Regions from separate parts of the Polaromonas sp. P4_F9 genome, predicted to be linked through region 2. Evidence: predicted binding sites of a transcription regulator. Region 2 holds the regulator's gene; each other region holds the start of a gene.
The links. The regulator LexA, encoded in region 2, represses DNA repair genes until DNA is damaged. The targets are predictions, from matches to a motif close to ACTGTATNNNNATACAGT.

Region 1: a site for LexA is predicted at 6,765-6,782, ahead of imuA (translesion DNA synthesis-associated protein ImuA). Genes of this name have one in related genera too.
Region 3: a site for LexA is predicted at 5,020-5,037, ahead of AC1DUB_RS16485 (DNA topoisomerase IV subunit B). Genes of this name have one in related genera too.

What each region holds. Positions count from the first base shown of each region.
Region 1 is NZ_JBFUJT010000024.1:28,084-37,630, reverse strand. It holds gene AC1DUB_RS19665 (peroxiredoxin) at 1-318, shown strand, start outside; gene AC1DUB_RS19660 (RBBP9/YdeN family alpha/beta hydrolase) at 489-1,100, shown strand; gene AC1DUB_RS19655 (sulfate ABC transporter substrate-binding protein) at 1,097-2,089, shown strand; gene cysT (sulfate ABC transporter permease subunit CysT) at 2,101-2,994, shown strand; gene cysW (sulfate ABC transporter permease subunit CysW) at 2,991-4,010, shown strand; gene AC1DUB_RS19640 (sulfate/molybdate ABC transporter ATP-binding protein) at 4,098-5,201, shown strand; gene AC1DUB_RS19635 (DUF4062 domain-containing protein) at 5,125-5,625, opposite strand; gene AC1DUB_RS19630 (disulfide bond formation protein B) at 6,098-6,604, shown strand; gene imuA (translesion DNA synthesis-associated protein ImuA) at 6,820-7,641, shown strand; gene AC1DUB_RS19620 (Y-family DNA polymerase) at 7,601-9,067, shown strand; gene AC1DUB_RS19615 (error-prone DNA polymerase) at 9,077-9,547, shown strand, end outside.
Region 2 is NZ_JBFUJT010000022.1:9,142-18,688, reverse strand. It holds gene kdsB (3-deoxy-manno-octulosonate cytidylyltransferase) at 1-96, shown strand, start outside; gene adk (adenylate kinase) at 290-946, shown strand; gene AC1DUB_RS18650 (asparaginase) at 1,012-1,962, opposite strand; gene lexA (transcriptional repressor LexA) at 2,148-2,852, shown strand; gene AC1DUB_RS18640 (hypothetical protein) at 3,003-3,371, shown strand; gene AC1DUB_RS18635 (D-2-hydroxyacid dehydrogenase family protein) at 3,562-4,569, shown strand; gene AC1DUB_RS18630 (3-hydroxyacyl-CoA dehydrogenase) at 4,805-6,322, shown strand; gene AC1DUB_RS18625 (oxepin-CoA hydrolase, alternative type) at 6,485-7,264, shown strand; gene AC1DUB_RS18620 (Crp/Fnr family transcriptional regulator) at 7,561-8,286, shown strand; gene AC1DUB_RS18615 (phosphotransferase family protein) at 8,291-9,382, shown strand; gene AC1DUB_RS18610 (acyl-CoA dehydrogenase family protein) at 9,429-9,547, shown strand, end outside.
Region 3 is NZ_JBFUJT010000017.1:152,543-162,089, reverse strand. It holds gene parC (DNA topoisomerase IV subunit A) at 1-1,901, opposite strand, end outside; gene AC1DUB_RS16490 (lytic transglycosylase domain-containing protein) at 2,074-2,928, opposite strand; gene AC1DUB_RS16485 (DNA topoisomerase IV subunit B) at 2,994-4,973, opposite strand; gene AC1DUB_RS16480 (MFS transporter) at 5,204-6,397, shown strand; gene AC1DUB_RS16475 (SDR family oxidoreductase) at 6,606-7,418, shown strand; gene AC1DUB_RS16470 (class I SAM-dependent methyltransferase) at 7,498-8,121, shown strand; gene dapA (4-hydroxy-tetrahydrodipicolinate synthase) at 8,222-9,106, shown strand; gene bamC (outer membrane protein assembly factor BamC) at 9,178-9,547, shown strand, end outside.

The sequences.
Region 1 (9,547 bases), on a different contig from region 2:
ATTCACCCGAACGCCTTGAGCACCGGCCCCACGGCCACGGTGCGCAGCGTGTTCATCATCGACCCGAAAAAGGTGATTCGCACCACCTTCACTTACCCCGCCAGCACCGGCCGCAATTTCGACGAGATTCTGCGTGTCATTGACTCGCTGCAGCTGACCGACGGCTACAAGGTGGCCACGCCCGTGAACTGGAAAGACGGCGACGATGTGATCATCGTGCCCAGCCTGCAGGACCCGGCCGAGTTGGCCCAGCGTTTTCCCAAGGGATTCAAGGCCGTCAAGCCTTACCTGCGCATCACACCGCAGCCCAACAAGTAAATGGCCCCCACGTTTTTCGCTTCGCGTAATGCGCTGCCCCCCGAGGGGGCCGCTGCGCCTGCGGCCCGGCAAAGCCGGTTTCGCGGCCCCGGCTTGCAAACGGCAGTGCCGTTGCCCGCAGTGGCGCCTGGCGTGGCTCACTTGCTTGAAACCCGCTGAGGATCATCATTTTGCGCTTCATCATTGTTCCCGGCTGGCGCGACTCCGGCCCCGGCCACTGGCAGAGCTTGTGGGCCGAGCGCCTGCATGGCGCGGCGCGTGTGCAGCAGGACGACTGGATCACGCCTTCCCGCAAAGCTTGGGTGGACACCATCGCCCGTACCATCGCGCTGCAGGACGAACCGGTGGTGATCGTGGCGCACAGCCTGGGCTGCATTGCCAGCGCGCATTTGCCGCCTGAGGCGGTAGAGCGCATCAAGGGAGCCTTGCTGGTGGCGCCGGCCGACCCCGAGCGGCGTGCCGTGTTCAGCGACTTCGCTCCGGTGCCTCACCAAAAGCTGCCTTACCGCAGTGTGCTGGTGGCCAGCAGCAATGACCCGTACTGCCCGGTGCGCCTGGCCGGGGCCTATGCCCGCGCCTGGGGCAGCGAACTGGTGCGGATGCAGGACGCGGGCCACATCAACATCGAGTCGGGCCATGGCGAATGGCCGCTGGGCATGGCCCTGTTGCAGTCGCTGGCAGGCGATGCGCCCCTGACGGCGGCCCACCCTGGTTTTTCATCCTCATCCTTAACATCTTCTTCACCTTCTTCTTCCTCTCTTGGATCCCTGGAAACGGCATGACTTCAAAATTCAAAATCGCTCTTGCAACCCTGGCGCTGGTCACGGGCGGCATCTCCTCGGCGCAAACTTTGCTCAACGGCTCGTACGACGTGGCGCGCGAGTTCTACAAGGACTACAACGCAGCCTTCATTGCCCACTACAAGAAAACCACCGGCAAGGATGTGAAGGTCGACCAGTCGCACGGCGGCTCCAGCGCCATTGCGCGCTCCGTGGCCGATGGCCTGGACGCTGACGTGGTGACCATGAACACCAGCACCGACGTGGAGTTTCTGGCCAATGCCGGTGTCGTGGCCAAAGACTGGGCCAAGCGCTTTCCGGACAATGCCTCGCCCACCACCTCCACCATGCTGTTCCTGGTGCGCAACGGCAACCCCAAGGGCATCAAGGACTGGGATGACCTGGTCAAGCCGGGCATCCAGGTGATCGTGGTCAACCCCAAAACCGGCGGCAACGGCCGCTACGCTTACCTGGCGGCCTGGGGCTATGCGAAGAAGAAGGGCGCCAGCGACGCGCAGGCCGCCGAGTTTGTCGGCAAGCTCTACAAAAACGTACCCGTGCTGGGCAAGGGCGGGCGCGATGCCACCACGGTGTTCCTGCAACGCAATATTGGCGACGTGCTGATCACCTTCGAATCGGAAGTGCTGTCGGTGAACAAGGAGTTTGGCGAAGGCAAGGTGGACGCGATTTACCCGTCCATCAGCATCCTGGCTGAAAACCCGGTGGCCGTGGTGGAGCGTACCGTGGCGAAGAAGGGCACGGCAGACCTTGCCAAGGCGTATCTCAACTACCTCTACTCGGACGAAGGCCAGGAAATTGCCGCCCGCCATGCGCTGCGCCCGCGCTCGCAGGCCGTGCTCAAAAAGTACGCCAACACCTTCAAGCCCGTGCAGCTGTTCACTGTGCAGGAGTTGTTTGGCTCCCTGAGTGAAGCGCAAAAAGTCCACTTCAATGACGGCGGACAGTTCGACAAGCTTTACACCGTCAAGTAAGCCCACCAGTCATGACTGCCTTGTCTTCTGTTGCAGCGCCCGCCGCGGTGCTGCCGGGCTCGCCTGCGGGCGGCAAACGGGCTGCCCGGCGGGTGTTGCCCGGCTTTCACCTTACGCTGGGTTACACCGTGCTGTACCTCAGCCTGATCGTGCTGATCCCGATCTCGGCGCTGTTCTTCAAAACGTTCACGCTCAGCCTGGATCAGTTCTGGATAGCCGTGACCTCGCCGCGCGTGTTGGCCTCTTACCGCCTCACGTTTGGCGCGTCGCTGATCGCTGCGCTCGTCAACCTGGTGTTCGGCCTGCTGGTGGCCTGGGTGCTGGTGCGCTACACGTTTCCCGGCAAAAAGCTGGTTGATGCGCTGGTGGATTTGCCTTTTGCGCTGCCCACGGCCGTGGCCGGCATTTCGCTCACGGCGCTGCTGGCCGGCAACGGCTGGCTCGGCCAGTACCTGGAACCCATGGGCATCAAGCTGGCCTTCACGCCGGCCGGCGTGGTGATTGCGCTGATTTTTGTGGGTCTTCCGTTTGTGGTGCGCACGGTGCAGCCGGTGCTGGAAGATGCGGAGAAAGAACTCGAAGAAGCCGCAACGTCATTGGGCGCCACACGCCTGCAGATTTTCACCAAGGTCATCCTGCCGCACATCATGCCGGCGCTGCTGACGGGTTTTGCCATGGCCTTTGCGCGGGCGATTGGCGAGTACGGATCGGTTATCTTTATTGCCGGCAACATGCCCATGATTTCGGAGATCACGCCGCTCATCATCATCGGCAAGCTCGAGCAGTACGACTATGCCGGTGCTACCGCCGTGGCCGTGGTGATGCTGGTGCTGTCATTCATCCTGCTGCTGGTCATCAACGCATTACAGGCCTGGCAGCGCCGCAACGCAGGAGCGCCGGCATGAGCGATAAACAGGCCCCCACGCTTGTCGCTACGCGTGCCTCCGGCGTTGCGCTGCCCCTCGCCGACGGAAAAGGGGCTGTCCTTGCTCGGGGCGGTCCTTCGCAGCGCACTCCTGCCCAACCCGTTCGCCGTGTCACGGCCGGAACGACGGAGTCGCCTTGGGTGCGCTACACGCTGATCACGGGTGCTCTTTTATTCGTGTTCCTGTTTCTCGTGCTGCCGCTGGCCGCCGTGTTCACCGAAGCCTTGCGCAAGGGCTTTGGTGCCTACATCGCCGCGCTGCAGGAACCCGACGCCTGGTCGGCCATCAAGCTCACCTTGATTGCCGCCGCCGTGGCCGTGCCGCTGAATCTGGTGTTTGGCGTGGCCGCAGCCTGGGCCATTGCCAAGTACGAGTTTCGCGGCAAGTCGTTTTTGACGACGCTGGTGGACCTGCCGTTTTCCGTCTCGCCCGTGGTGGCCGGCCTGATCTATGTGCTGCTGTTTGGCGCCCAGGGCTGGTTTGGCCCCTGGCTGCAGGCGCACGACATCAAGATCATTTTTGCCGTTCCCGGCATCGTGCTGGCGACCGTGTTTGTGACCTTTCCCTTCATCGCGCGCGAGCTGATTCCGCTCATGCAGGCCCAGGGCAACGACGAAGAGCAGGCCGCCATTGTGCTGGGCGCCACCGGCTGGCAAACCTTCTGGCATGTCACGCTGCCCAACATCAAGTGGGGTTTGATCTACGGCGTGATCCTGTGCAATGCGCGGGCCATGGGCGAGTTTGGCGCGGTCTCCGTGGTGTCGGGCCACATCCGCGGGCAAACCAACACCTTGCCGCTGCATGTGGAAATTTTGTACAACGAATACCAGTCGGTGGCCGCCTTTGCCGTGGCTTCGCTGCTGGCCATTCTGGCGCTGGTCACACTGGCCATCAAGTCGGTGGCGGAATGGCGCCACGAAGCAGACATGAAGGCCGCGGCTGATTTGCCGCCTGAACGTCCCGTGTTATCCCCTCTCCCCCTGGGAGAGGGCTAGGGTGAGGGCGGCCCCACCCCGTAGCCAACGCCGGCCCTCACCCCAACCCTCTCCCGGTGGGAGAGGGAGCAAGAAAAAGAGAAAATTATGAGCATCGAAATCCGTAACGTCAGCAAACACTTTGGCGACTTCCAGGCGCTGGGCGACGTGAGCCTGGACATTGAATCGGGCGAACTCGTCGCCTTGCTCGGCCCCTCGGGCTGCGGCAAAACCACGCTGCTGCGCATCATTGCCGGTCTGGAAACGGCAGACCGCGGCAGCATTCTGTTCAGCGGAGAAGACACCACCGACGTGCATGTGCGCGAACGGCAGGTGGGCTTCGTCTTCCAGCACTACGCACTGTTCCGTCACATGACGGTGTTTGAAAATGTCGCTTTCGGCCTGCGCATAAAAAAACGTTGGTTCGGGCCGCGCGGACAGCACCCCAGCGACGCGCAGATCAAGGAGAAAGTGCATTCGCTGCTCAACCTGGTGCAGCTCGACTGGCTGGCCGACCGCTTTCCGTCGCAGCTTTCAGGCGGGCAGCGCCAGCGTATTGCGCTGGCACGCGCCCTGGCCGTGGAGCCCAAGGTGCTGCTGCTCGACGAGCCATTTGGCGCCCTTGATGCCAAGGTGCGCAAGGAATTGCGCCGCTGGTTGCGCCGCCTGCATGACGACCTGCATGTGACCAGCATCTTTGTGACGCACGACCAGGAAGAAGCCCTGGAAGTGGCCGACCGCGTGGTACTGATGAATGCCGGCAAGGTCGAACAGATTGGGTCCCCGCAAGAGGTCTGGGACCACCCGGCCAGCCCGTTCGTCTACGGCTTTCTGGGCGACGTGAATCTTTTTCACGGCCGCGCCCATGAAGGCGAAGTGCATCTCGAAGGCCTGCGCATCGATTCCCCCGAGCATGCCGACGCACAGGACGCCAGGGCCTTTGCCTATGTGCGTCCGCACGACCTGGAAGTGCAGCGTTATTCACCGGGCGCCGAAGGCATCGTCGCGCATCTGGAGCGCGCCATCGTGATCGGCCCGATTGCGCGGCTGGAGCTGATGCCGGTCGAAGGCTACGAGCAGAAAGGGAACGCGTCAGGCGACTCCCTCATTGAAGCCCAGATGCCGTCGCAGCAGTTTAAGGACATGGGCTTGCGGGAAGGCGACATGCTGGTGGTGACGCCGCGCAAGGCGAGGGTGTTTGTGGAGGGATGACGTTTGACATGAGCGGCGGCACAAAGCCGAAGGCTTTGGGGCGTCCGCTCGATGTATGGGTCAGGCCGCGAGCCTCACTTGTTGCTGCGCTTACTTGCAGATTTCTTAGCTGGGACGGTATTTGGCAAATCTTCGGACTCCTCCGATGAAGCCGCTTTTGGAACCGCTGATAAGCGAATTCTTTTTCCGTGTAGCTTATGCCGTCAATCATTGATCCGTAGCGGTGCCCCACGATCACGACGTAGTAGTCCGTCTCGTCGATTTGTCGCGCTATTAACTTCCATTGCTCCTCGTCGGCAGCGCTAAACATTTCCATCCCCACGGGAATGTGCCCCATTTCAAGGATCGCTTTTATTACCTGCGAACGCTCCTCTTTGAGGTCGTCAAACGTAGAGCTAATGAAGATCTGATATTTGGTGCTCATGTTGCCTCTTGTACTTTTTGGAGTGGGGACGCTGCTTCCACGAGCAGCCTAACTTTGATATATCCCGCAAAACTGCGGAATAACGTGCCCGCCTGCGAAATAACACGGCGCGCCAAACTTGAAATAACTGTTTTTTGACATGGAGTTGAGACGCTATGCTGGATAAATGAGTAGGTATATTGCTTTCGCCAAAGTCGCCGCCCATATGTTTTCCACGGTTCACCTTGCGGGGCAAGCTGCGGGACACAGGCACTATGCCTGAAAAAGGGCCAAAACCGACTATGCTGTGCGCGGTTTTCCTGCTTTGACTTCTCTTGATGCCTCTTCGCAACACGAGCATCCTGCAAAAGGGGAAATCGCGAACTCATTGCCCAAGGCGCTTGCCATCAACCAGTTGGCGCCGCCCGGGAACTTCTAGCCGCCCAGGCTCACGAACCAGCGGACAATTCGTATATTGATTAAAGGGAAGCTGATGTTTTTGACGTATTTCGACGCGCTGCCACGCCGTGTGCTGGCGCTGGTGTGTCTGGCTTGTGTGGCCATGCTGGCTTTTGGTTTGTATCTGCAGCATGTGGTGGGCCTAGAGCCTTGCCCCATGTGCATCGTGCAGCGCTACGCGCTGGTGCTGGTGGCTGTGGTTGCAGGTATCACCGCAGTAGCCAAAAGCAGGGGGCTGCTGATCACGGGCTCGGGCTTGCTGGTGCTGCTGTCCGGCTTTGGTGCCTTTGTGGCGGCCCGCCAGAGTTTTCTGCAGTGGTACCCACCTGAGATTGCCTCCTGCGGCCGTGACTTTTACGGAATGATCGAAACCTTTCCGCTCAAGCGCGCGATTCCCATGATCTTCAAGGGCAGTGGCGACTGCACCAAAATTGACTGGACCTTTCTGGGCGGCTCGATTGCCAACTGGTCCTTCCTGTGCTTTGTGACGATTGGCCTGGTGGGGCTGGTCCTGATCGCCCGCCTGGCACGCCAGCGCTGAGCGCAACGCCTTCTCATCAAGCGCCGGGTCGGCTGCACCCTGGCGCTTTTTCCCTTTTCCATTTTCTTTTCTCAATGAAGTCAGTCCCTTGACAGGGGAGGGCGGCGCACGCCCGAGCCGGGCGAAGGGGTAATTGCACGGGGCTTGAATCAGGCAATATACTGTGTTTATATCCAGTTATTTGGCTGGGTGTTTTACCCGATTGAGCCCATCCCATGCTTTCTCCGATTCCTGTGGCCCGCACCGTGCCGGACCTCGCCCACGTGTGGCGCGCGGGCGAGCTGGGCAGCGCGAGCCTGCAGACCGTGGACACGGGCTATGCGGCGCTCAACCATGTGTTGCCCGGCGGCGGCTGGCCGCAGGGTGCGTTAGTGGAAGTGCTGCAGCCGCAAGCCGGACTGCATGAATGGGGTTTGGTCGTGCCGGCCCTGGCTTGCGTGCAGGCGGCGGTGCCTGATTTGTTGACGGTGCTGGTGGGCGTGCCCTGGCAGCCCTTTGGCCCGGCGCTGGGCGCGCGCCAGTTGAATATGCAGCGCCTGCTCAGCATTCACGGAAAACCCGGTGACGCGCCGTCGCTGCTGTGGGCCACGCGTGAAGCCTTGCAGTGCGCCGACGTGCACAGCGTGCTGGCCTGGCTGCCCGATGCGCGCAGCGCGCACGTGCGCCGTCTGCAGATTGCGGCCCATGCGCACAACAAGCTGCTGTTTGTCTTCAGGCCGCTGCGGGCGCAGCATGAGTCGTCGCCCGCGCCGCTGCGTTTGCTGATTGAAGGCGCGGTGAACGAGGCGGGCCAGTTGCTGGTCCGTGTGCTCAAACGCCGTGGCCCGCCTCTGGCCGCGCCGGTGCTGCTCGATACCCGGCCGGCCCGGCTGGCGGAGCTGCTGGCCGCCAGCCGCGAAAGAGCGCGGCGCCAGCGGGAAGAAGCCGGCGTTCCGGCGCTCATGCTGCTGCCTTCGCTGGTGTCGCCTCCTGTCACTTCACCTCAGGGCCCCATCCATGCGCTGCTGGATCGCATTGCATATCTCGACCACCACTGAGCCGGGCCCAGCCGCCCGCCAGGTGCTGGACGCCGCTGCGGTGCAACGGGCGGTGGCCAGCATGGCACTGGGCTTTACGCCGCGTGTGGCGCTGGTGGACGAGGCCGTGCTGATGGACGTGACGGGCAGCCTGCGCCTCTTTGGCGGCTTGGCGCGGCTGATGCAGCTGCTGGAGCAGCGTTTGGCTGTTTTTTTTGAAGAAAACGGGTTGCAGGCTCAGGTAAAACGGGCGCAAGGCGCGACGTCCTTGATAGCGCTTGGCCGTTTGCGGCTGCAAGATGGACAGACTCAGACTCAGACTGATATCGTCGTGAAAAAGCGCGTGGCCGACCTGCCCATGCACACCCTGACGGCTGCCCGCCCGCATCTGGGCGTGCTGGAGCGCATTGGCTGCCGCAACTGGGACGACCTGCTGCGCCTGCCGCGTGACGGCGTGGCCCGGCGCTTTGGCGCGGAGTTGCTGGAGGCGCTGGACCGCGCCCGCGGCAGCACGCCCGACAACTACGAGTGGCAGGTGCTGCCCGAGCACTTTGAGGAAAAACTGGAACTCAACGCACTGGTCACCCACGCCCCCGCGTTGATGGCGGGCGTGGAGCGGCTGCTGGTCCATCTGCACGCCTGGCTGCTCGGGCGCCAGAGCGGGCTGTGCGCCCTGAAAATCATCTGGCACCTGGACAAGCGCCGCGACGTGGCGCCGACCGGCGAACTGGAGATCCGCACGGCCCAGCCCGCACAAGACCTTCGCCATGTGGCGCGGCTGGTGGCCGAGCACCTGGCCCAGCAAAAGCTGCCGGCGCCGGTGCACAGCCTGACCTTGCAGTCACTGGCCACCGAGTTGCTGGCCGACTCGGCCGCCGCCACCGGTAGCCTGCTGATGGAGGTGCGCCAACAGGGTGACAGCGTGGTGGAGCTGGTCGAGCGGCTGAGCGCCCGCCTGGGCGATGCGCAGGTGCAGGCCTGGCAGCCTTGCGCGGACCATCGGCCGGAGCTGATGCAACGCTGGGTTCATGCCAGGGGGGCGATTCAATCGATCGCTGCGCATAAAAATCCTGTCCGGGCTGGAGGTTTGAAACGTTCAAGAGATGCTTCAAAAACCTCCTGTCCGGAGATCAAGACCGAAGCTTTGTACCCGACCTGGTTGCTGCCCGAGCCGCTCAAGCTGGCCACTGTCGGCAACAGCCCGGTCTATCAGGGCAAGCTGCACCGCCTGACGGGGCCGCAGCGGCTGGAGGCCGCCGAATGGCTGCTGGCCGACAGCAACACCGCCCGCGGCGCCGGGCTGTGTGAAAAGCCGTGGGCGCTTCGCGACTACTTCATTTACCGCAGCCAGCAGGGCGCCTTGCTCTGGATTTACAGCGAGAGGCTGGGCGCCACACCCGAGGCCGCGCGGCAGCGCGCCTGGTACCTGCACGGTTTTTTTGCCTGAGGGGAACGCATGTCCGCCTACGTGCTGCCCGATTACGCCGAACTGCATGCGTTGAGCAATTTCAGCTTCCAGCGCGGCGCCTCGCATGCTCAGGAGCTGGCCGAGCGGGCTTTCAAGCTGGGTTACAAGGCGCTGGCCATCACTGACGAATGCTCGGTGGCCGGTGTGGTGAGGGCGCATGAAGTGACCCGGGAGCTCGGTCTGCAGTTGCTGCCGGGGGCCGAGTTCCTGGTGCAGGACGGCCATGCGTTCAGGCTGGTGGTGCTGCCCCACAACGCCGCGGGCTGGGGCAACCTGTGCGAGTTCATCACCGAGGCGCGCCGCGCCGGTGACGAGGTGGAAAAAGGCAGCTATCGCGTTGCCATGGGTAAGACGGATTTTTCCCGGCTGGCCGATTGCGAAGTCCTGCTGTCGCCCTTGCCCGACGCCATCGATGTGCAAGCGCTGGGCGCGCACGCTGCCTGGGCCAAAGGACTGTTT
Region 2 (9,547 bases):
GGGTACCGGATTGCCGTGCACATTACCGATAAGGCACCGGGCCTGGGTGTGGATACGCCGGAAGATCTGGCCAGGGCACGCGAGCTCTTTTCATAGCGGCCAGCCAGCTCACCCCGGCGTCTGTGTAAGCTGCCGTCAGGGGTGTACATGCTATCCTTGTACAAAAAGCAGGGGTGAGGTTTGCATGACGTGCTGGCAGCCCTCAACACCTGTCAAGCAGCCCATGGAGATACCGGCGCGCCGAACTCCCGGGTTGACTTCCTGAATTCATAAAAATCCGAGGACATCCATGAGACTGATTTTGTTAGGCGCGCCTGGCGCGGGCAAGGGGACGCAAGCGACCTTCATCTGCCAAAAATACGGCATCCCCCAGATTTCCACCGGTGACATGCTGCGTGCAGCCGTCAAGGCAGGAACCCCGCTAGGCATTGAAGCCAAAAAAGTCATGGACGCTGGCGCGCTCGTGAGCGATGACCTGATCATCAACCTGGTGAAGGAACGCATCGCCCAGCCCGACTGCGCCAATGGCTTCCTGTTTGACGGTTTTCCCCGCACTATTCCACAAGCCGACGCCATGAAAGCTGCCGGCGTGAAGATTGACTATGTGCTTGAAATCGATGTGCCTTTTGAAGCCATCATCGAGCGCATGAGCGGGCGCCGCTCGCACACGGCCTCGGGCCGCACCTACCACGTGAAATACAACCCGCCCAAAGTCGAAGGCAAGGATGATGTCACCGGTGAGCCGCTGATCCAGCGCGAAGACGACAAGGAAGAGACCGTGCGCAAGCGGCTGGAGGTTTACAGCGCGCAAACCCGCCCACTGGTGGAGTACTACTCAAGCTGGGCGAAAACTTCGCCCCACGCCGCCCCCAAATACCGCGCGATCAGCGGCATGGGCGGTGTCGATGAAATCACGGAAAGAGCCTTCAAGGCCCTGTCGAGCTGAGACGGCCGGCCCAAGCCTCATCGGGCCGTTCTCCTGCGTTCTTCTGAACGGCATGCAACCGGGCCTCAGCTCAGCAGTCGGAGCATCAGGTCTACCCGCGCCTTCACCGGGCTGAGCCCCTTTGAATCGGGAATGAGATCCCCCGGTTTGGGCAGCACCTGGCCGTTGGGGCAGCGCGTGGCGCGAACCACTGTGACGCCACTGGCCTGTGCCTTGAGCAAAGCAGCCTCCAGCGCATGATGGATGGTGCCGTTGCCCGTTGTGGCGACGACCAGGCCCTGCACGCCCCGCGACATCAGGGCTTCCACCACTGCGCCACTGGCACCGGCATGGCTCATGACGATCTCAACATGCGGCCAGTCAGCCTCGCTGCCCAAGGCCGTTATTGTTTTCAGGGTGTCCGGTGCCCGGTTTTCGTCTGCTTCAGGCCAACTCCTCAATAACCTCAGGCGCCCCTCTTCGACATAGCCCAGCGGGCCCGCATCACCCGAACTGAAGGCGTCCAGCCGGTAGGGATGTACCTTCTGCACGTCCCGCGCAGTATGGATGGTGCCGGCGCATACGGCCACCACGCCCCTGGCCCCGGTGTGGCGGGCCACGGCCACGGCATCCAGCATGTTCTGCGGGCCGTCCGGTACCAGGGCCGTTGCCGGACGCATGGCACAGGTCAGCACCACCGGCTTGGCGGGGCTGCACACCGCCTGTAAAAAATACGCGGTTTCTTCCAGCGTGTCGGTGCCGTGGACAATGACGATCCCCTCGACATCGGGCTGCGCCAGAAAGTGGTTGACGCGCCCGGCCAGCGTCGCCCACACCGCAAAGCTCATGTCCTTGCTATCGAGCTGCGCAACCTGCTCGGTGACCACAGGGCCGGCTTCGGCCAGCCCGGGAATCGCCGCCACCAGCTGATCAATACCAACCTCTGCGGCGGTGTAGCCGATGTTGTCCGAGGCGGTCGCGGCCCGGCCGGCAATCGTGCCGCCGGTACCCAAAATCACAATGGTTTGACGATTCATAAGAAGGATGAGAAGGGACTTGCGCTCTTTGAAAAACTGGATGAAAATACAGGTACTGGATATTAAAACAGGTAAATACGACAATTAATACGACAAGGTGAATGCAGCAGGCAAGGTACGCGGTCATCCCCAGCGGGCCGGTGCATCCAACCCAATCCAGGCTGACGAATCAAGGAGTCCCGGTCATGAGCATCCTGAACGAATTTCCGCATTTATCCTCCGAAGGTCCCAAGCTCACAGCTCGGCAGCAGCAAATCCTGGAATTGATCCAGAGTGCCATCGCCCGCACCGGCGCTCCGCCAACCCGCGCCGAAATCGCCAACGAATTGGGCTTCAAATCCGCCAACGCCGCTGAAGAGCACCTGCAAGCCCTGGCCCGCAAAGGCGTGATTGAACTGGTCAGCGGCACCTCGCGCGGCATACGCCTGCGCAGCGACACCTTGCGCTCCATCCACGAATCCAGAATCAAACAGTTTTCCCTGCCGTTGCAAAGCCTGGCCCAACTCGCCCTGCCTCTGGTGGGGCGGGTTGCTGCTGGCAGCCCGATTCTCGCGCAGGAACACATCGAGCAGACCTATTATTTTGAAAGCAGCCTGTTTCAGCGGCAACCTGATTACCTGCTCAAGGTGCGCGGCATGAGCATGCGGGATGCCGGCATCATGGACGGCGATCTGCTGGCCGTCAAACAGGCCAAGGAAGCCAGGAACGGCCAAATTGTCGTGGCCCGTATCGGCGATGAAGTGACGGTCAAGCGTTTTCGGCGCACCAAGCATCTGATTGAATTGTTGCCTGAGAACCCGGATTTCAAAACCATTGTGGTCGAGCCCGGCGAACCCTTCGAACTCGAAGGCCTCGCAGTTGGTTTGATCCGCAACACCATGCTCATCTAGCCAACCCCTTTCTGGTCGCGCGACAGGTGGCGGGCGTTTGGTCATTGATTGGCCAACACCCTGGCGTTGCGGCCCCACTGGCGATTTAGCCAGCCCGAAATCCTGCCTGTAAACATTGGGGCGCAAGCCTCTCTAATTCAGGAGTTCATCATGGGAATCGTCAGTTTTTCAAATTCACCCGTATTCTCGGTTTTGCTTGCCCCCATGCAGGCCTTGGCGGCGTGGTTTGTGCCTGCGAAGTCCACTTCAGAGCCGTTTTCCGCCCCGGCCCGCACCCGGTGCGCACCTCACCAGTTGGCCGTGCCCTTCAAGCCCGGCTGCATTCCCTCCCGGCGGCGCGTTGCCGCCGCACATGCCGCGGCAGCAAAAACCTCCGCCACCAGCCGCTTGAAGGTGGTGCGCGAGTTTGACGCGGCCGTCGGCCCCGCTTGCGCTGGCCGCATGGTCATATCCGGTCGCATGTCTGACGTCTGTGCAGAACTCGAGCGCATGGCTCAACGTGAGACCGCAGTCCAGTGAAGCCGGTGCACCTATGACACTTTGAGCCTGCCACGGCGTTAGCCCACGGCTCCGTGGCACCGTGGCGCCGCGCACTCACCGGCCCCTGAACTGCAGGGGCATGGGGGACAGGTTTCCTTCCGATACAAGTTGACGGCTTTCAGGCGCCACGGTTCGGAGGGAAGAAAAATCTTGCAGGCACAATATCGGCATGAATATTGTGATCCTCGATGACTATCAGGATGCCGTGCGAAAACTGAACTGCGCGGCCAAACTGGATGCATACCCTGCCAAGGTCTACACCAACACGGTCAAAGGCATAGGCCAGCTGTCCGTCCGACTCAAGGATGCCGATGTAATCGTGCTGATTCGCGAAAGGACCCAGCTGAACAGGCAGGTAATTGAAAAGCTGCCCAAACTCAAGCTGATTGCCCAGACCGGCCGCGTTGGCAGCCATATTGATATTGCAGCCTGCACCGAGCGCGGCATTGCGGTGGCGGAAGGCATTGGGTCACCGACCGCGCCTGCCGAGTTGACTTGGGCACTGGTGATGGCTGCGATGCGCCGCATTCCCCACTACGTATCACACCTGAAACACGGCGCCTGGCAGCAAGCCGGCCTCAAGGCCGCCTCCATGCCGCCCAATTTTGGCCTTGGCTCAGTTCTCAAGGGCAAGACACTGGGGGTGTGGAGCTACGGCAAGATCGGACAAATCATCGCCGGCTATGGCCGGGCGTTTGGCATGCGCGTGATCGTCTGGGGTCGGGAAGCATCACGCGAGCGGGCGCAGGCTGACGGCTTTGAAATTGCCGACAGCAAAGCCGAATTTTTTGAGCAAAGCGACGTGCTCAGTTTGCATCTGCGTCTGCATGATGAAACACGCGGCATCGTGACCCTCGAAGATTTGTCGCGCATGAAACCAACTGCCTTGCTGGTCAATACCTCGCGGGCCGAGTTGATCGAGCCTGAGGCCCTGATTGCCGCGCTCAACCGCGGACGCCCCGGACTGGCGGCTGTTGATGTCTTTGAGTCCGAACCGATTTTGCAAGGCCACGCACTGCTGCGCCTGGAAAACTGCATTTGCACACCGCACATCGGCTATGTGGAGCAGGACAGTTATGAAATGTATTTCGGGGCGGCCTTTGACAATGTTGTGAACTTCATCAAGGGAACACCGACGAACATCGTCAACCCCGGTGCCCTGCAAGTGCGCCGCTAATTTGCCCTGATGCCGGGTACTGCCAGCACTGGGCCGGCACCGGAGGCCGGAGCCAATGGCCACCAGCCTCAGCCGGAATCCGCTTTTTTCTGTTGCCCGGGTTTCTCCCTCAAGATATCCTGCGGTTGCGCAACCGGCGCATGCCAGAGGCAGTCGCAGCCGGGCACTCCAAATTCTCGCGAACAGGATTGCGGCACAGTTCTGTTCTTTGCGCCCTGCGTAATAATCCTTTTCCATGAAACCAATTTACAAAACCGTTGGCATTGTTGGCACAGGCGCCATGGGCCGTGGCATTGCCCAGATTGCCACGCAAGCCGGGAGCGTCGTCAAGTTGATGGACAACCAGGCGGGTGCGGCAGAAAAGGCGCGGGAGGCCATCTGCGCGCAGTGGGACAAGCTGGTGGAAAAAGGCCGGATGGAAACCACCGCTGCGACCAGCCACAAGGCCAGCCTTCTGACGGCCGGCACGCTGGCCGATCTGGCGGACTGCGATCTGATTGTGGAAGCCATTGTGGAGCGGCTGGACGTCAAGAAAGCCCTGTTCGCCGAACTCGAGACCATCGTGTCGGCGCAAACCGTTCTTGCGACCAACACCTCGTCGCTATCCGTGACCGCCATTGCGGCCGCGCTCAAACACCCGGAACGCTTTGCCGGCTACCACTTTTTCAATCCCGTTCCGCTGATGAAGGTGGTGGAGGTCATCGCCGGCCTGAAAACTGATGCAGCCGTGTGCGGCGCGCTGGCCAGCCATGCCCGCCAGATGGGGCACACGCCGGTACAGGCCCAGGACACTCCCGGCTTCATCGTCAACCATGCGGGGCGGGGCTATGGCACCGAAGCGCTGCGCATCGTCAGCGAGGGCGTGGCTGATTTCGCCACCATAGACCGCATCCTGCGGGACCAGGCCGGCTTCAAGCTGGGCCCCTTCGAGTTGATGGACCTGACCGCGCTGGATGTGTCGCATCCCGTGATGGAGTCCATTTACCACCAGTATTACGAAGAAGCGCGCTACCGCCCCAGCGTCATCACGGCGCAACGGCTGGCGGGCGGCATGCTCGGCCGCAAGACCGGCGAAGGTTTTTACCGTTATGCCGACGGTGTCATGCAGCTTCCGGCCGAAGCACCTGTGCCCCAGGTCGCCGAAATGCCGCCGGTCTGGGTTTCGCCCAGAGCATCCCGACGCTCGGAATTGCTGCAATTGCTGAAAAATCTCGGAGCCAAAATCGAAACGGGCCAGTCCGCGTCGCCCCAGGCCCTGGTGGTGGTGGCGCCCCTGGGGTTTGACATCACCACGGTGGCCGTGGTGGAGCGGCTGGACCCGGCGCGTACCGTGGGTATAGACATGCTGATTGACGATGCGGCGACCCGGCGGCGGGTCCTGGCTACCAACCCGGCCACCCGCACCGACATGCGCGACGCCGCCCATGCCCTGTTCGCCCGGGACGGCAAGGCGGTGAGCGTGATACGGGACAGCGGCGGATTTGTCACGCAGCGCGTCGTGGCCACCATCGTCAACATTGCCAGCGACATCTGCCAGCAAGGCATCTGCAGCCCGAAAGATCTTGAAACCGCCGTGACGCTGGGGCTGGGCTACCCACTCGGGCCGCTCGCCATGGGCGACCGCTACGGGCCCACCAACGTGCTGGAGGTGCTGTTCAACATGCAAACCGTCTATGGCGACCAGCGCTACCGCCCTTCCCCGTGGCTGCGCCGCCGCGGCGCCATTGGCCTGAGCCTGATGCATGAAGAGTGAGACACCCCCTTCGAATGCTCACTTCGTGTAGCACCTTCCCCCCTCCAGGGGGCGGCGCCTGCGGCCTGGCGAAGCCAGTTCCGCGGCCCCCACTGGTAAGTGGACTTGTACGGGGACTCGGTCCCTGCCTATTTCTCATTTCGATGCATTGGAAAAACTGACATGGCAGGCGCAATCAAAGGTACCAGTGAGGGCCAGACCCTTATCCTGACGCTGAGCAACCCCGAGTTCCGCAATGCGCTGGGGCCGGAGATTTATGCCGCAGGCATTGAGGCCCTCAACGCCGCCGAGAACAACCCCGAAATCCGCAGTGTGGTGATCACCGGCGAGGGCGCGGTGTTTTGCGCGGGCGGCAACCTGCAGCGCCTGCAGGCCAACCGGCGCGAGGCACCCGAGGTTCAGGCCCAAAGCATCGAAGGGCTGCACAACTGGATCGACTCGATCCGCACCTATCCCAAGCCCGTGATCGCCGCAGTCGAAGGTGCGGCGGCCGGGGCCGGCTTTTCGCTGGCACTGGCCTGCGACTTTGTCGTCGCCGCAAACAACGCTGTCTTTGTGATGTCCTACAGCACGGTCGGGCTGTCCCCCGACGGTGGCGGCAGCTGGAGCCTGGCGCGCTCTCTGCCGCGCGCCCTTGCCAGCGAGCTGCTCATGGGCGGCGAACGCATCAGCGCCCAGCGCCTGCATGACTTTGGCCTGGTGAACAAGGTCGCATCCGCGGGCGACGCCCTGAATGAAGCGCTCAGGATGGCCGGGCAACTCAATGCGCGGGCGCCCAATGCGCTGGCCAGCATCAAGGAGCTCATCAATGAGGCGTCCTCAAACACCCTGAGCCAGCAACTGGCCTGCGAGCGCGACCATTTCGTGCGCAACCTGCACCACAGCAATGGCGGCGAGGGCATCGCCGCATTCCTGGAAAAGCGCACACCGCAGTACCGCTGAGGAGCCGCCGGTTTTGCTCCGCCAACCGGTGGCGGCAATGCATGACCAGACGGATGGCAAAGCGCAGTGGCAGAACTTGCTTTGCATGGGAAGCGATAGCCCAAAAGATGAGGCTCATCTGCAGCGCGCTCGCCCCACCACACCGGGATCACGGGAGTCTCGGCCGCATCGGGCGTGCCTGGGTGACAGGTTTGAACAGCGAGTTCCTCCGGCGACGCCGAGGTGACAGCGGGGTGGCGCAAGGGGCGTGCCTGGGGTGACAATGGTGGTCTTGTTAGTCACTTAAAAGACAGGCCATGGACGATCCTATTCTTACGATAGATGAAAGAGCGGCCATCAACAGTGGTCGCTGGTTTTCATCACTGTCCCCGTCCCTGAGGCACGACATCCTGCGATGCGCTTACGTCAAACGCTACAAAGACGGCGAATTGATTGCCGCCCGCGGCGATCCGCCGGAAGAATGGATTGCCTGCGCGAAGGGAGCCGTGCGCGTAAGCTCCACCTCCCTCTCGGGCAAGCAGATCACCCTGACCTATGTCGAGCCAGGCATCTGGTTTGGCGACGTGGCGATTTTCGACGGCGACCGCCGCACGCACGACGCGTATGCGCACGGCGACACCACGATCCTGTGCGTGGCCAAGGCCGATTTCAGAAAAATTCTGGCAGCCCATGTGGAGCTCTACGAGGCCATGCTGCGGCTCCATGCACGGCGCCTGCGTCAGCTCTTCGGCCTGGTGGAAGACCTCAATACCCTGCCCCTGCGCGCGCGCCTGGCCAAGCAGCTGTTGCACCTCGTGCGCTGCTACGGCGTGCCCAGCCTGGCCGACGGCCAGGAGATACGCATCGGCCTGCAGCTGGCCCAGGAGGAGTTGGCCCAGTTGCTGGGAGCCTCCCGCCAGCGCGTCAACCAGGAGCTCAAATCCATGGAGCGCGAGGAGGCCATCCGCATCGAGCCAGGGGGCCTGGTGGTGCGCAACCGCGAAGCCCTGATGCGCATCTCCGAAGCCGATATGGACAAATAAGCACATGAGCAATTTCGACCATTTTGTAGGCACCCGGGCCGTTTCCGGGCAGCAGGCCTTTGACATCGACGTCCTCAGCACCTATCTGAAACAGCACCTCGAGGGTTTCGAAGGACCGTTGACCGTCGAGATATTCAAGGGTGGCCAGTCCAACCCGACCTACAAGCTGATCACACCGGGGCGGTCTTACGTCATGCGGGCCAAACCGGGCCCTGTGGCCAGGCTGCTGCCGTCGGCCCACGCGGTGGAGCGCGAATTCAAGGTCATGCAGGGCCTGCAGGGCACCGACGTGCCCGTCGCCAGGATGCACTGCCTGTGCGAAGACGAGTCCGTGATCGGGCGGGCTTTTTATGTGATGGAGTTCGTCGAGGGCCGGGTCCTCTGGGACCAGTCCCTGCCCGGCATGACCAACGCCCAGCGCGGCGAGATCTATGACGAGATGAACCGCGTGATCGCCGCCCTGCACACCGTGAAGTTTGCAGAACGGGGCCTGGCCGATTACGGCAAGCCCGGCAACTACTTTGAGCGCCAGGTTGGCCGCTGGAGCAAGCAGTACGCGGCATCCATTACCCAACCGATTCCCGAGATGGATTCGCTGATCCAGTGGCTGCCGGCCAATATCCCTGCCGGCGCGCGCGATGACAGCATGGTCTCCATCGTGCACGGCGACTTCCGGCTCGACAACCTGATGTTTCATCCCACCGAGCCGCGCGTACTGGCGGTGCTCGACTGGGAGCTGTCCACCCTGGGCCATCCCTTGGCAGACTTCAGCTACCACTGCATGGCCTGGCACATACCACCGGGCGCGTTTCGCGGCATTGGCGGCCTGGACATCGCAAGCTTGGGCATTCCTTCGGAAGCCGAATACATTCGCCGTTATTGCGAGCGCACCGGCCTGGCCACACCCGAAGCCCTCAAGGCCGACTGGAACTTTTACCTGGCCTACAACCTGTTTCGCCTCGCCGCCATTTTGCAGGGCATTGCCAAACGGGTGGAAGCCGGTACCGCCTCCAGCGCGCAGGCGGTTAGTTCGGCAGCGGGCGCACCGCTGCTGGCCAGGATGGCCTGGGGCTTTGCGCTTGAAAGCCAGCGCTGACGCGGCAACTTTTTACCCCATCACCAACACCCCTGCAGGAGACATCATGGATTTCAGCTACACCCCCAAGGTCAAGGAACTGCAGGCGCGCCTGTTGAAGTTCATGGAGGCGCATGTCTACCCGAACGAAGCCCGCTTCTTTCGGGAAATCGCCGAAAACCGGGC
Region 3 (9,547 bases), on a different contig from region 2:
CTGAGCAGCAAGGTGGCGCTGGCCGGACCCGCAAAGTAATGCACCAATTGCGTTCCCGACTCGAGGTCGATCAGGGTCGTCAGCGGCTGCCCGTCACCGCGCGCGCCCGGCAGCGACGCCACCGGGACAGAGTAAATACGGCCACGTGAGCCAAAGGCCAGCAGGGTATCGACGGTACGGCATTCAAACGTCGCGTACAGGCCGTCGCCCGCCTTGAAGGCAAAGCTTGCCGCATCGTGGCCGTGGCCCGAGCGGACGCGCACCCAGCCCTTGGCGCTCACCACCACCGTGACCGGCTCGTCCAGCACCTTGACTTCGAGTACGGCTTTTTTCTCGGCCTGGATCAGCGTGCGGCGCGGGTCGGCAAACTGTTTGGCGTCCGCTTCAATTTCCTTGACCAGCAGCCGGCGAAGCGCCGCCGGGCTGCCCAGGATTTCCTCGAGCTTGCCCTGCTCTTCGCGCAGGGTTTTGAGCTCCTGCTCGATCTTGATGGCCTCAAGCCGCGCCAGCTGGCGCAGGCGGATTTCAAGAATGTCTTCAGCCTGCCGGTCGCTCAGCTTGAAGCGCTCTATCAGCGCGGCCTTGGGCTCGTCCGACTGGCGGATGATGGCAATCACTTCATCGATGTTGAGCAGCACCAGTTGCCGCCCCTCGAGGATGTGAATGCGGTCGAGGACCTTATCGAGCCGGTGCTGCGAACGCCGCTGTACCGTGGCCTGGCGGAACTCGATCCACTCGCTCAACATTTGCCGCAACGTTTTTTGCGTCGGCTTGCCGTCCAGCCCGACCATGGTCAGGTTGATCGAGGCAGAACTCTCCAGGCTGGTGTGCGCCAGCAGCGTGTTGATGAGTTCGGACTGCCCGATTCTGCTGGTCTTGGGCTCGAACACCAGGCGCACCGCGGCGTCCTTGCTGGACTCGTCGCGCACCACGTCGAGCACCGACAGCACGGTCTGCTTGAGCTGCACCTGCTCCTGGCTCAGCGCTTTCTTGCCGGCCTTGATCTTGGGGTTGGTGAGCTCTTCGATCTCTTCGAGCACGCGCTGCGTGCTGACGCCAGGCGGCAACTCTTGCACCACGAGCTGCCACTGGCCACGGGCCAGGTCCTCAATCTTCCAGCGGGCGCGCACCTTGAGCGAACCACGTCCGGTGCTATAGGCCGACGCAATTTCTGCGGTACTCGAAATAATTTGCCCACCACCCGGATAGTCAGGGCCGGCGATCAGCGTGTACAACTCGTCGTCGCTGAGCTTGGGGGTCTTGATGAGCGCCACGCAAGCGTCAGCCACCTCGCGCAGGTTGTGGCTGGGAATCTCGGTAGCCAGACCCACGGCAATGCCGCTGGCGCCGTTAAGCAGCGTGAACGGCAAGCGTGCCGGCAACTGGCGCGGCTCTTCAAACGAGCCATCGTAATTCGGCACAAAGTCGACCGTGCCTTCATCGAGTTCGTCAAGCAACAGCGTCGTGATGCGTGCCAGCCGGGCCTCGGTATAGCGCATGGCCGCCGCGCCATCGCCGTCGCGCGAACCGAAATTACCCTGGCCGTCGACCAGCGGGTAACGCTGGCTGAAGTCCTGGGCCATGCGCACCATCGCGTCGTAAGCCGCCTGGTCGCCGTGCGGATGGTATTTGCCGAGCACGTCGCCGACGACGCGCGCGCTCTTGACCGGCTTGGCGCCGCTTGCACCATTGGCGCCGCCAAAGCCCAGGCCCATACGCGCCATGCTGTACAAAATGCGCCGCTGCACGGGCTTTTGGCCATCGCACACGTCGGGCAGCGCCCTGCCCTTGACGACGCTCAGCGCGTATTCCAGGTAGGCGCGCTGCGCATAGGCGGCGAGCGAGTCCTGGTCAGCAGGTTCGGGGATCGGGGCTACTGCGTCCGGTGTAAAGAGATCCATCTTGAATTTGACTTGGCTGGTAAGGTGGAGTTACGCATGCCGGTACACACTGGTGCGGCCGGCACAAGGCTACAAAGAAATGCAGGGGGGAGCCGTTTTTCAGGCCGCCGGGCTGGTGGGTGGCACATCCCGCGCAAACATTCCCGGGCTGAACACCCGGCGCATTGTGACGTCAGTTCTGCTCGGGCTGGACCTCTGGCGTGGCGGTGGACACCACTGTGGGCGGCACCATGTTGCTGCGGCCGGTTGCTCCGCCCATCATTTCCATGCGAACCCGGCCGGGCGACGCCATCATGCTGGGCGGCTTAAGGTGGTTATAGAGCTGCATCACGGTCTTGACGTAGTTTTTGGTTTCAGGGTAATTGGGAATCTTGTTACCGGCTCGCTGCACCGCACCCTCGCCGGCGTTATAGGCGGCAACAGCCAGCTCCAGTTGGCCGGGGAACATGGCAATCAGGTCGCTCAGGTAGCTGGAACCCGCCCGAATGTTCGTCTTGGGGTCGGTCAGCTTTTTCTGGATCGGGGAATTTTTGTCGGCCCTGACGCCATAGCGTTCCGCCGTCGGCGGGATCAGCTGCATCAACCCCACCGCACCTTTGGGCGAGACGGCTTGGGTGTCAAAGCCCGATTCGGTGGCGATCAGGGCCTGCAGCAGTTCGTAGTCAATGCCATGCCTGACGGAAGCTTCGCGCAGCAGGTGCTTGACGGCCTTGTAGTTGGGAGACACATCAAAGTAGGCAAGCAGCTTGGGCGGCGCAGCGGCCACGCCGGTGGCCCGGTTGGCACCGTTGCCGACTGCCTTGCCGCTTTTGGCAACATTGTTGCCTGCGCTGAAGCTTTCAGCCCCGCGAAAGAAAAGCTCATAGCGCTCATCCAGCCGTATCGCCGAAAAGTGGGCAACGCCCCCGGCATCTACATAGCCCCAGATATCGGCACGGGCCGGAGTGACGTGCAAACCCGCAAGCATCATGACCAGCATGGGCAACAGCAGCGCGCGCCAGCGGTCAGGGCTACGCGGCGCCAGCATCCCCGCCAACGCGCGGGATGCCAATGCCAGGTGCAAAAGCGAAAACAACTTCAGGGGGAAATTCATCAAATATCAATCTCCACGGCATCACCGTGCAACTCCATCAGTTCGCGCCGCGCAGCAGCCTCGCCTTTACCCATCAGCTTGGTGATCAGGCTCTCGGTTTGCAGAAAATCAAAGTTGCCCAACTGCACGGGCAACAGGCGCCGGGTGTCCGGGTTGAGCGTGGTTTCCCACAACTGTTCCGCACTCATTTCGCCCAGCCCCTTGAAGCGGCTGATGCTCCAGGCGTTCTCACGCACGCCGTCCTTGCGCAACTTGTCCAATATGGCGGTCAATTCGCCTTCGTCCAGGGCATACACCTTGGACGCCGGTTTTTTTCCTCGCGCAGGAGCATCCACCCGAAACAGCGGCGGACGCGCCACATACACATTACCAGCTTCAATCAGTTTGGGGAAGTGCCGGAAAAAGAGGGTCAGCAACAGCACCTGGATGTGCGAGCCGTCTACGTCGGCGTCGCTGAGGATGCAGACCTTGCCGTAGCGCAGGCCGCTCAAGTCCGGCGTGTCATGGGGGCCATGCGGATCGACGCCGATGGCCACGGCAATATCGTGGATTTCCGTGTTGGCGAACAGCCTGTCACGCTCGACCTCCCAGGTGTTGAGCACCTTGCCGCGCAGCGGCAGGATGGCCTGACTTTCCTTGTCGCGCCCCATCTTGGCACTGCCGCCTGCCGAGTCACCCTCGACCAGAAAGACCTCGTTGTGTGCAAGGTCCTTGCTTTCACAATCGGTCAACTTGCCCGGCAGCACGGCCACGCCGGAGCCCTTGCGTTTTTCAACCTTCTGGCCGGCCTTCTGGCGGGTTTGCGCGGCCTTGATGGCGAGTTCGGCCAGTTTTCTCCCATAGTCGACGTGCTGGTTCAGCCACAGCTCCAGCGTGGGGCGCACAAAGCTCGACACCAGCCGCACCGCATCGCGCGAGTTCAGGCGTTCCTTGATCTGACCCTGAAACTGCGGGTCCAGCACCTTGGCGGAAAGCACATAGCTGGCCCGGGCAAACACGTCCTCGGGCAACAGCTTGACGCCCTTGGGCAGCAGCGAATGCAAATCGATAAAGCTCTTGACGGCAGTGAACAAGCCATCACGCAGCCCGCTTTCGTGCGTACCACCGGCACTGGTCGGGATCAGGTTGACGTAGCTTTCGCGCATGGGCTGACCGTCTTCGGTAAAGGCCACACACCACTGGGCGCCCTCACCCTCGGCAAAACTGTCGTGCGAGGCATCGGCAAAGCCCTCGCCCTCAAACATCGGAATCACCGGATCGGCAGTGAGGGTCTGCATCAGGTAGTCGCGCAGGCCGCCCTTGTAGGCCCAGGTCTGCGTTTCTTTGGTCTTCTCGTTGGTCAGCGTGACGGTCACGCCGGGCATCAGCACCGCCTTGCTGCGCAGCAAATGCGTCAACTCGGCCATAGGCAGCGCGGCAGACTCGAAGTATTTGGCGTCTGGCCAGGCACGCACGGAAGTGCCGCACTTGCGGTCGCCTTCAGCAGCCTTGCGCAACTGCAGTTTTTCAATGACATCGCCACCTGAAAACACCAGCCGGGCGGCCATGCCTTCGCGGTAAGACATCACTTCAAGCCGTTTTGACAAGGCGTTGGTGACGCTCACCCCCACGCCGTGCAGGCCACCCGAGAAGCTGTAGGCGCCGCCCTTGCCCTTGTCGAACTTGCCGCCGGCATGCAGGCGGGTGAATACCAGCTCGACCACCGGTGCTTTTTCTTCCGGGTGCAGGCCAAACGGGATGCCGCGGCCGTCGTCTTCCACGCTCACCGAGCCGTCGGTGTGCAGCGTGACCTTGATCTTTTTGCCATACCCGGCCAGCGCCTCGTCGGCCGAGTTGTCCAGAACCTCCTGAATGATGTGCAGCGGGTTGTCGGTGCGCGTATACATGCCCGGCCGCTGCTTGACGGGCTCCAGGCCCTTGAGCACGCGGATCGAGCCTTCGGAATATTCGTTGCTTGCGGTAGATAGTTTGTCGGCCATGGCTGATGAGGAAATTGCGGCAATTGTAGACCGGGCCGCAAAAGTAACTGTACAAATATACAGCCATACTAACCGAACCCGCCGGGCCGGACGGTTCCGCCACGCGGCGCACCGCCCGGCCGCCAGCACCTCGTGGACATTTTCGTTACAGTCTGCCCATGGCTTCCAACACCGCTCCCCCTCCCGACGCGTCATCCTCTTCCTCTTCTTCTTCTTCCAAAACCCTGTCGATGCTTCAGGTGCTGGCCTGCGGCGCGGCGATTGTCACGCTGTCCATGGGTATACGCCATGGTTTCGGCCTCTGGCTTCAACCCATCACCCAAGCGCAGGGCTGGACGCGCGAGACCTTTGCTTTTGCCATTGCCGTGCAGAACCTGGCCTGGGGTGTTTTTGGCATCTTTGCCGGCATGGCGGCTGACCGCTTTGGCGCCTTCCGGGTGATTGTGGGCGGTGCGTTGCTGTACGCCCTGGGCCTCGTGGGCATGGCGTTGTCGCCCACGGGGATGCTGTTCACGCTGACGGCAGGGGTTTTGATTGGCGCGGCGCAGGCAGGCACCACCTACGCGGTGATTTACGGCGTCATCGGGCGCAATATTTCCTCGGACAAGCGCTCCTGGGCCATGGGTGTGGCGGCGGCCGCAGGCTCGTTCGGACAGTTTTTGATGGTGCCCGTCGAGGGTTTCCTGATCAGCAGCCTGGGCTGGAAAGAAGCCCTGCTCGCCTTGAGCCTTGCAGTTTTGATGATCGTGCCCCTGGCGCTGGGGCTGCATGAGAGCGGGTTTGCGAGCGGCAAGCCGGCCAAACGCGAGCAAACCATCGGGCAGGCACTGCGGGAAGCCTTCAAGTACCCGAGCTTTCAATTGCTGATGGCCGGCTACTTCGTCTGCGGCTTCCAGGTGGTATTCATTGGTGTGCATATGCCCAGCTATCTGAAAGACAAGGGCCTGTCGCCCCAGGTGGCCAGTTATGCACTGGCGCTGATCGGCCTCTTCAATGTGTTCGGCACTTATGTTGCCGGCTCGCTGGGCCAGAGAATCGCCAAACGAAAAATCCTGGCGACGATTTACCTGTCGCGCGCCATCGTCATCGCCGTGTTCCTGGCCGCCCCGCTGAGTCCCACGAGCGTTTACATCTTTGCCAGCGTGATGGGCCTGCTGTGGCTGTCGACCATTCCACCGACCAACGCCGTGGTGGCGCAAATTTTCGGCATCCAGCATATGTCCATGCTGGGCGGCTTTATTTTCTTCAGCCACCAGATCGGTTCCTTCCTGGGGGTCTGGCTGGGCGGCTACCTGTATGACCGCACCGGCAGCTACAACATTGTCTGGTACATCGCCATTGCGCTGGGTGTGTTTGCAGCACTGGTAAACCTGCCGGTGCGCGAAACCCCGATTTCGCGTGCCGGCCTGCCGCAGGGAGCGTAAGGTGGCCAAAAAGATCAGCTGGTGGGCGCTCGCGATCCTCGCATCGCTGGGCGTGTTTTCCCTTTACACGCGGCCTGATTTTCTCTTCACGCTGGCCAATCAGGTCTGGGCCTGCTTCTAGGATTGCCTCAGGCCGGCTTCAGGCTTGCCCGCAGTTTTGTACAGGCCATTGAGACCTGAAGCCCAATCACGACGGGGACAAGCAGCCATGAAAACTATCGTAATTACCGGGGCGTCCGATGGCATAGGCGCGGAGATGGCGCGGCAACTGGCGCAAACGCACCGCACCGGCGTGGCATTGGTGCTGGCTGCCCGCAACGAAGCCTTGCTCGCGGAAGTCGCCGCGCAATGTGCGGCGCACGGCGCCCAAACGCTGGTGGTGAAAACCGATGTCTCGGTCGAAGCCCAATGCCGGCAGTTGATCGCCGCCGCCGTCACCCGCTTTGGCCGCATCGACGCGTTGATCAATAACGCCGGTCGGTCGGCGCAGGCGCTCTTTGAAGACGTCAAAGCCGAAGACCTGGCCTGGTACGAGCAACTGATGCGCATCAACCTCTGGGGCAGCGTCTGGTGCACCCATGCGGCCCTGCCTCATTTAAAGCAAAGCCGCGGCGCCATCGTGGCCGTCTCCAGCCTCGCGGGGCTGATTGGCGTGCCGGGCCGGACCGCCTACAGCGCCACCAAATTTGCCATGACGGGTTTCTTCGAGGCCCTGCGCGCGGAATTGAAGGGTGCCGGCGTCAGCGTGACGACCGTCTATCCCGGCGTGGTCGCTACGCAGACCCGGTATCGCGGCTTCAATGCGGCAGGGGCCCCAGCCGGCGCCAGTGGCCTGAAGGAAGATCAGGCCATGAGCGTTGAAGAATGCGCAGGACTGATTCTGCAGGGCATGGCGCGACGGGACCACGAGGTGGTGATGACAGCCAAAGGCAGGCTGGGCCGCTGGCTCAAACTGATGGCGCCAGCCCGGGTCGAGTCGATGGCGCTGGCCGCCCTCAAGGATGAGGTCAAGCCTCACTAACCTTATTAACACCTCCATTAATCCTATTAACCGCATTAACCCCATTAACCCAATTAATCCCATTAACCTTAATAACCCCATGACCTCATTGCAAAAGCAAAGCACCTTGCACGGCACAGAGCCGGCTTCGGCCTGGGTACAGCGCTGGTCGCACCTGGTGGCAGACGGCGGTGTGGTGCTGGATGTGGCTTGCGGCCGCGGCCGCCACGCCTGCTGGTTTCATCAACAAAATCACCCCGTCGTCCTTGTAGACAGGTCACAGGAGGCTATTGAATCCATCGCAATTCCGGCGCAGGCCCGCGAAGCGGTGGTGGCGGATATTGAAAATGGCCCCTGGCCCTTTGCTGGCCGGCAATTTGACGCGGTGGTGGTCACCAACTACCTCTGGCGCCCGCTGATGCCCACCTTGCTTCGCAGCTTGGCGCCGGGCGGTGTCCTGATTTACGAAACTTTTACGCAAGGCAATGAAACGGTGGGAAAACCCTCCCGTCCCGATTTTCTGTTGCGTCCCGGTGAATTGCTGGAGATCTGCCGCGGCTTGCGGGTGGTGGCTTTCGAGGACGGCTTTGAGGAAGGCCCACAGGGACTGCAGCCACGCTTCGTCCAGCGCATTGCCGCGATCAGCGAACCCGAAAGCCATCCGGGTTTGCCCGGGGGCCTGCAACCCCAATCCCCAGTCCCCCCACGCTATAGACTGGTCTAGCCTCTGGGTAGAATGCAGGATTGGCTCTTCGGGTCGGCAATCTCCTTTTTATGATTGTTTCCAGACCACCCCCCAGGGCCGCGAACCTACAGACCAAGACATGAAACCCATTACTGGCAGCATCGTTGCACTGGCAACGCCCTTGCATGATGACGGCAGCGTAGATTACCCCACCCTGCGCAAACTGGTGGACTGGCACATCGCCGAAGGGACCGACTGCATAGGCGTGGTCGGCACCACCGGCGAATCCCCGACCGTCAACGTCGAAGAGCACTGCGAAATCATCCGCGTCTCGGTGGAGCAGGCGAAAAAACGCGTGCCCATCATGGCCGGCTGCGGCGCCAATTCCACGGCCGAGGCGATCGAGCTCGCCAGGTTCGCCAAGCAGGTGGGCGCCGATTGCCAGCTGCAAGTCGTCCCCTATTACAACAAGCCCACCCAGGAAGGCCAGTACCGGCATTTCAAGGCGATCGCCGAGGCTGTCGGCGACCTGCCCACCGTTCTGTACAACGTGCCCGGCCGCACCGTAGCCGATATGGCGCATGCCACCGTGCTGCGCCTGGCCCAAGTGCCCGGCATTGTCGGCATCAAGGAAGCCACCGGCAACATCGAGCGCGCACAGTGGCTGATCAAGGAAGTCCCCCAGGGGTTTGCCGTGTACTCCGGTGATGATCCGACCGCCGTGGCGCTGATGCTTTGCGGCGGACAGGGCAACGTCAGCGTGACAGCCAACATCGCGCCACGCCTGATGCACGAGCTGTGCGTGGCTGCCGTGGCGGGAGACGCCAGACGGGCCATGGAGTTGCAGTTCAAACTGCTGCCCCTGCACAGAAACCTTTTTGTCGAAGCCAACCCGATTCCTGTCAAATGGGCCATGGCCCGGATGGGACTGTGCGGTGGCGCGCTGCGACTACCCATGACGCCGCTTGACCCATCCAACGAAGCTGCCGTGGAAGGCGCCCTGCGCGCCAGCGGCCTGATCTGATTTTTAAGGGAACCCCAGTGAAGAACTTGCCAAAACGCCCTGCCTTTGCAACCACCCAAAATGCGCTAACCGTGTCCGCACTGGTTGCCGTGAGCCTGCTCGCGGGCTGCTCCACCATCAGGGATGTCATGGAAGGCGAACGTATCGATTACAAATCGAGCGCTACCAAAGCGCCCTCGCTGGATATTCCTCCCGACCTGACCCAGCTCAACCGTGAAAGCCGTTATGTGGTGCCCGGCACGGCCGTGACCGCCAGCAGCTATCAGGTAGGCCAGGCCGCGCCCCAGACCGCGCCGACGGCAGCCGTTGCGGTAGGTGACGTCCGGGTAGAGCGCGCGGGCACCCAGCGCTGGCTGGTCATCAACCGGCCTGCCGACAAGCTCTGGGGACCCGTGCGTGACTTCTGGCTGGAAAGCGGTTTTTTGCTGGCTCAAGACCAGG